DNA from 2 places in the Streptomyces sp. NPDC052773 genome. Region 1 is predicted to be linked to the other one. Evidence: riboswitches for the same ligand, from Rfam matches in the RefSeq annotation. Region 1 holds a riboswitch; the other holds the start of a gene.
The links. Region 1 has a riboswitch for thiamine pyrophosphate ahead of ACIG0D_RS21140 (thiamine ABC transporter substrate binding subunit). Riboswitches for the same ligand answer to the same signal wherever they lie in the genome.
Positions count from the first base shown of each region.

Region 2: it holds a riboswitch for thiamine pyrophosphate, as region 1 does, so the genes downstream of both, thiC (phosphomethylpyrimidine synthase ThiC) here and ACIG0D_RS21140 (thiamine ABC transporter substrate binding subunit) in region 1, are expected to answer to the same signal.

Region 1 covers NZ_JBITZX010000009.1:123,483-126,895, reverse strand. The annotation lists gene ACIG0D_RS21150 (phosphatidate cytidylyltransferase) at 1-310, shown strand, start outside; gene rlmN (23S rRNA (adenine(2503)-C(2))-methyltransferase RlmN) at 448-1,554, shown strand; TPP riboswitch at 1,579-1,685, shown strand; gene ACIG0D_RS21140 (thiamine ABC transporter substrate binding subunit) at 1,775-2,899, shown strand; gene ACIG0D_RS21135 (ABC transporter permease) at 2,947-3,413, shown strand, end outside.
Region 2 covers NZ_JBITZX010000007.1:159,623-163,035, forward strand. The annotation lists gene ACIG0D_RS18045 (hypothetical protein) at 1-249, shown strand, start outside; gene thiC (phosphomethylpyrimidine synthase ThiC) at 393-2,198, opposite strand; TPP riboswitch at 2,191-2,380, opposite strand; gene ACIG0D_RS18055 (YibE/F family protein) at 2,452-3,413, shown strand, end outside.

The sequences.
Region 1 (3,413 bases):
GATCAGCCCCGGCAAGACCCGCGAGGGCCTGCTCGGCGCGGTCACGTTCGCGATGGCCGTGGGCGCGCTGTGCATGCAGTTCCTGGTGGACGGCGGCAGTTGGTGGCAGGGCCTGCTGCTCGGCCTCGCGGTCGCGGCGAGCGCTACCCTGGGCGACCTCGGCGAGTCCATGATCAAGCGGGACCTGGGCATCAAGGACATGGGCACGCTGCTGCCCGGACACGGCGGCATCATGGACCGCCTCGACTCCCTGCTGCCCACCGCCCCGGTGGTGTGGCTGCTCCTCGTGGTCTTCGTTGGCAGCGGCTGACCGACCACCCTCCGGCAGCGCGAAGCCCCCGCCCTCGGGCGGGGGCTTTCCCACACCCCTGGGTCCGCTCGGTGAAAGGTGGCGGCCGAGACGGGCGGCCCGGGTCACCCATGTGGATCTGCGACACTGGTACCACCATGCCCAAGCCCGGAGAACTCACTTTCGTCGCCCCGCGCGGAGCCAAGACGCCGCCGCGGCATCTTGCCGATCTCTCGCCCGCGGAGCGCAAGGCCGCCGTCGCGGAGATCGGTGAGAAGCCGTTCCGTGCCAAGCAGCTCTCGCAGCACTACTTCGCGCGGTACGCGCACGACCCGGAGCAGTGGACCGACATCCCGGCCGGTTCGCGCGAGAAGCTGCGCGAGTCGCTGTTCCCGGAGCTGATGACCGTCGTACGGCATCTGTCGACGGACGAGGGCGCGACGCGCAAGACACTGTGGCGGCTGTTCGACGGCACGCTGGTGGAGTCGGTGCTGATGCGTTACCCGGACCGGGTGACCATGTGCATCAGCTCGCAGGCCGGGTGCGGGATGAACTGCCCCTTCTGCGCCACCGGGCAGGCGGGGCTCGACCGGAACCTGTCGACCGCCGAGATCGTGCACCAGATCGTGGACGGCATGCGCGCGCTGCGCGACGGCGAGGTGCCCGGCGGGCCCGCGCGGCTGTCGAACATCGTCTTCATGGGGATGGGCGAGCCGCTCGCCAACTACAAGCGGGTCGTCGGCGCCATCCGCGCCCTCACCGACCCCGCCCCCGACGGGCTGGGGCTGTCGCAGCGCGGCATCACCGTGTCGACGGTGGGCCTCGTCCCCGCCATCCACCGGTTCGCCGACGAGGGCTTCAAGTGCCGCCTCGCGATCTCGCTGCACGCGCCCGACGACGAGCTGCGCGACACCCTGGTCCCGGTGAACACCCGGTGGAAGGTGCGCGAGGTGCTGGACGCCGGGTTCGAGTACGCGGAGAAGTCGGGGCGCCGGCTGTCCATCGAGTACGCGCTGATCCGGGACATCAACGACCAGGCCTGGCGGGGCGACCGGCTGGGCCGGCTGCTCAAGGGCAGGCCCGTGCACGTCAACCTCATCCCGCTGAACCCGACGCCCGGGTCGAAGTGGACCGCCTCTCGGCCCGAGGACGAGAAGGCGTTCGTGGAGGCCATCGCCGCGCATGGTGTGCCGGTGACGATCCGGGACACCCGTGGTCAGGAGATCGACGGGGCGTGTGGTCAGCTCGCCGCCACCGAACGGTAGTCTGACGGGCGTAAGTACATCTGCATATTCCGACAGGGGAGCGCCACAGCGCTGAGAGTGCGGCACCCGGCCGCAGACCCTCCGAACCTGGCCCAGGTCATTCTGGGTAGGGAGATCGGTCATCACTCGAGCTGTTGCGCCCTGCCCGGGAGCCCCCGGATTTTCCCCGGAGGTCCCGGGCAGGGCCGCGTCTCTTCCTGGTCACTCCAGGAGGAATCCAGTGAGCATCACCAAGAAGGCCACGATCATGGCCGTCGGGCTCGGCCTGGTCACGCTGTCCGCGTGCGGGTCGTCCGACGGCGACCAGGCGTCCGGCGGCGGTTCCGGATCCAAGACCGTCACGCTGGTCAGCCACAACTCGTGGGCCGTCTCGAAGGACGTCCTCGCCGCCTTCGAGAAGAAGTCCGGCTACAAGGTCAAGGTGCTGGAGGACGGCGACGCCGGGCAGGCCGTCAACAAGGCGATCCTGACCAAGGACAACCCGCAGGGCGACGTCTTCTTCGGCGTCGACAACACCCTGCTCTCCCGCGCCCTCGACAACGGCCTCTTCCAGCCGTACGAGCCGAAGGGCTCCGACCGGATCCTGCCCGAGTACCGCGCCGACGAGGCGAAGCACCGGGTCACGCCCGTCGACACCGGCGACATCTGCGTCAACTACGACAAGGCGTACTTCGCCGAGAAGAAGCTGACCCCGCCGGACTCCTTCGACGACCTGGTCAAGCCGCAGTACAAGAACCTGCTGGTCACCGAGAACCCCGCCACCTCCTCGCCGGGCCTCGGCTTCCTGCTCGGCACCGCCGCGAAGTACGGCGATGGGGGCACCTCCCGCTCGAGCGAAGCCGAGAGTGGGGGAGGCTGGCAGGACTACTGGAAGAAGCTGAAGGCCAACGGCGTGAAGGTCGTCGACGGCTGGGAGCAGGCGTACAACGAGGAGTTCTCCGGCTCCGCCGGCGGGAAGAAGGCCAAGGCCGACCGGCCGCTCGTCGTGTCGTACGCCTCCTCGCCGCCCGCCGAGGTCATCTACGCCGACCCGAAGCCGAAGACCGCCCCGACCGGGGTCGCCGAGGGCACCTGCTTCCGGCAGGTCGAGTACGCGGGGCTGCTGAGCAACGCCGGGAACCCCGAGGGCGGCAAGGCGCTCCTGGACTTCCTGATCGGCAAGGAGTTCCAGGACGACATGCCGCTGAACATGTTCGTCTACCCGGTGCGGGAGGGCGCCCAGGTGCCCGAGGAGTTCGTGAAGTACGGCCCGCAGGCCGAGGACCCCGAGACCATGGACCCGGCGAAGATCGCCGACAACCGTGACGACTGGGTCAAGTCGTGGACCTCGCTCGTACTGAAGTAACCCCCCGCGAGGGCGGCGCGAAGAGCGCGGCGGCGCGGCTCGGGCTCATGGCCCTGCCCGTCGCGTTCTTCGCCGCATTCTTCGCCTGGCCCGTCGCCGCGATCGTCGCCCGCGGCCTCGTCGTCGACGGGTCCTGGCAGCTCGGGCGGCTCGCGGAGGTGCCCGCCGACCCCGCCGTCCGGCACGTCCTGTGGTTCACCACCTGGCAGGCGCTCGCCTCCACCGCGCTCACCCTGCTGCTCGCGCTGCCCGCCGCGTATGTCTTCGCCCGCCTCGACTTCCCCGGCAAGCAGTTGCTGCGCGCGGTGGTGACCGTGCCGTTCGTGCTGCCCACGGTCGTGGCCGGTACGGCGTTCCTGGCGCTGCTCGGGCGCGGCGGACTGCTGGACGAGCTATGGGGCGTACGGCTGGACACCACCGTGTGGGCGATCCTGCTCGCGCACGTCTTCTTCAACTACGCGGTCGTCGTCCGCACGGTCGGCGGGCTGTGGGCGCAGCTCGACCCGCGGCAGGA
Region 2 (3,413 bases), on a different contig from region 1:
GCCTGGCGCGAGGCCCTGCTCGAACGCGGCATCGTGCCGTTCCTCCGCGAAGCCCTCGCCGAACCCGGCACCGCCGCACTGCACCACACCGCCCGTCCGGCCCCGACCGGCCGCATGCCGCACCTCGGCTACGACCGCCCCGGCTTCACCAGCCCCGGCGACGGCCGGTCCGCCGGGCACCGGCCCCGCTTCTCCAGCCCGGACTACACGAGTCCGGACTTCGGCGGCCCGGATCACCATCCGGAGTGACCGCCGGCTTGCGCGCCCCCACGTGGACGGGGGAGCGCAAGCCGGAGACGGTGCCCTGCCCTGCCGGCGGACCATCCGTCCGGTCAGTCCGTGCCGCCGGGGCCGGGTCGGTCCGGTCGGTCCGGGCCGTCCGGTCGGCCCGGTCAGTCCGCGATCGGCAGATACACCCGGTTGCCCGCCGCGGCGAACTCCTTCGACTTCTGGGCCATGCCCTGCTCGATCTCCGCCTGGCTGCCGCCGTGTTCACGGCGGATGTCCTGGGAGATCTTCATCGAGCAGAACTTCGGCCCGCACATCGAGCAGAAGTGCGCCGTCTTGGCGGGCTCGGCCGGCAGGGTCTCGTCGTGGAACTCACGAGCCGTGTCGGGGTCGAGGGCCAGGTTGAACTGGTCCTCCCAGCGGAACTCGAAGCGCGCGTCGGACAGCGCGTCGTCCCACTCCTGCGCACCGGGGTGGCCCTTGGCGAGGTCGGCCGCGTGGGCAGCGATCTTGTAGGTGATGACGCCGGTCTTGACGTCGTCACGGTTGGGCAGCCCCAGGTGCTCCTTGGGCGTGACATAGCAGAGCATGGCCGTGCCCCACCAGGCGATCATCGCGGCACCGATGCCGGAGGTGATGTGGTCGTACGCCGGCGCGATGTCCGTCGTCAGCGGGCCGAGCGTATAGAACGGAGCTTCATCACAGATCTCCTGCTGAAGGTCGATGTTCTCCTTGATCTTGTGCATCGGGACGTGACCGGGGCCCTCGATCATCGTCTGCACGTTGAAACGCTTCGCGATCCGGTTGAGTTCCCCGAGCGTCTTCAACTCGGCGAACTGCGCCTCGTCGTTGGCGTCCGCGATCGACCCGGGCCGCAGGCCGTCACCGAGCGAGTAGGTGACGTCGTAGGCGGCGAGGATCTCGCAGAGCTCCTCGAAGTTCTCGTAGAGGAACGACTCCTTGTGGTGCGCCAGGCACCACGCCGCCATGATCGAGCCGCCGCGGGAGACGATGCCGGTCTTGCGGTTCGCGGTGAGCGGGACGTACGCCAGGCGCACGCCCGCGTGGACCGTCATGTAGTCCACGCCCTGCTCGGCCTGCTCGATGACCGTGTCCTTGTAGATCTCCCAGGTCAGTTCCTCGGCCTTGCCGTCGACCTTCTCCAGGGCCTGGTAGAGCGGCACGGTGCCGATGGGGACGGGGGAGTTGCGCAGCACCCACTCACGGGTGGTGTGGATGTTGCGGCCCGTGGACAGGTCCATGACCGTGTCGGCGCCCCAGCGGGTCGCCCAGGTCATCTTCTCGACCTCCTCCTCGATGGAGGACGTCACCGCGGAGTTGCCGATGTTGGCGTTGACCTTCACCAGGAACCGCTTGCCGATGATCATCGGCTCGATCTCCGGGTGGTTGACGTTGGCCGGCAGCACGGCTCGGCCCGCCGCGATCTCCTCGCGCACCACCTCGGGAGAAACGTTCTCCCGGATGGCCACGAACTCCATCTCCGGTGTGATCTCGCCGCGGCGCGCATACGCCAGCTGCGTCACCGCCTGACCGCCACGGCCCCGGCGCGGCTGGCGCGGTCGTCCGGGGAAGACCGCGTCGAGGTTGCGCAGGCCGCCACGCGGCGAGGTGTGCTTGATTCCGTCGTCCTCGGGACGGACGGGACGGCCCGCGTACTCCTCGGTGTCGCCGCGGGCGATGATCCAGTTTTCCCGCAGCGGTGGCAGCCCCCTGCGGACGTCGGTTTCGACGTGCGGATCGGTGTACGGGCCGGATGTGTCGTACAACGTGACCGACCGCCCGTTGGTGAGGTGCACCTGGCGGACCGGCACTCGCAGGTCGGGGCGGGTGCCCTCGACGTACGCCTTGTGCCAGCCGATGGACTTCCCGGCCTCCCCGTCGGTCGACGTCTCCGTCGCGACGGAGGCGTTCTGCGTGGAGGCAGGCGTGCGCGCGTCCTTGATGGTCATGAGACCTACTCCCTACGCCGGCATTACCCGGTAACAGGTTCGGCGGTCGACGCAGCGGTATCCGTCTGCCGACGTCTCGTGTGAAACATCACTCGTGGTCGGTGATGTTTCATGTGAAACATCGCTGGGACGGAGGTCAGCGCCCTCTCAGCCCGGTGCTCCGAGCTCCCGCGTGTACAAAGGTGGCTCCACGCTAGCGTCAATTCGGGCGCGGTGAACAGGGGGCCCCGTTCGTTCTTGCGATGATCGGTCGGTGACCACGACGCAGCATCCCCCGTTCCCACCGCCCGAGCCCCCGCGTGGCGCCGGTCCCGGAAGCGGCCCCGGAGGTGATTCCGGAGGCGGCTTCCGCGGCAGTTTCGGAGGCGGCTTCGGGGATGGATCCGGGGGTGGATACGGAGACGGTCCCGGAGCCGGTGATGGTGGCGGAGCCGGTAACGACGCTGGGCGCGGGCCGGGTTCGCGGCACGGACGGTCGCACGGGCGCGGGCACGGGCAAGGTGGTGAGCCCGGCCACGGGCACGGTGGCTCCGGTGGCGGCCACGGCCACGGGCATGGTGGCGGCGCCGGCTCCGGTGACGGCTCTGGCCCCAGTGGCGGGCATGGCGGCCACGGGCACTCGCACACTCACGGCCCCGCCGCGCCCGTCTCCCAGCATCTGCGCAAGCTGATCAGCGCGGTGCTCATCCCGTTCGCCGCGGCCGTGGTGGTGGGGCTGGCCGTGCTGTGGCCCGGCGGCGCCCCGCCGCACGAGCGGACCGGGGTCGGCTTCGACCGGCAGACCCAGCACGCCACGGTCACCAGGATCGAGAAGGTGGACTGCGGCTCGGTCAACGCCTCGGCCCCGCCCCCGACCGGCGACACGTCCACCGCCGAGGGCTCCTCCGCCCAGCAGCAGGCCGACGGCACCTGCAAGAAGGCGACCATCCGCGTCGACACCGGCAAGGACAAGGGCCGTACCTTCAACGAGATCGTCCAGCCGGACCAGTCACGGCAGCTGGAGCAGGGCCAGAAGGTGATCGTCGCCTACGAGCCCTCCGCCCCCAGGGACCTCCAGTACTCGGTCACCGACGTGAACCGCAGGCTGCCGATGGGCCTGCTCGCCGGCCTCTTCGCGCTCGCCGTCGTGGCTGTCGGGCGGATGCGGGGCGTCATGGCGCTGATCGCGCTGGCCATCAGCTTCCTCGTGCTGAACTTCTTCATCCTGCCGGCCAT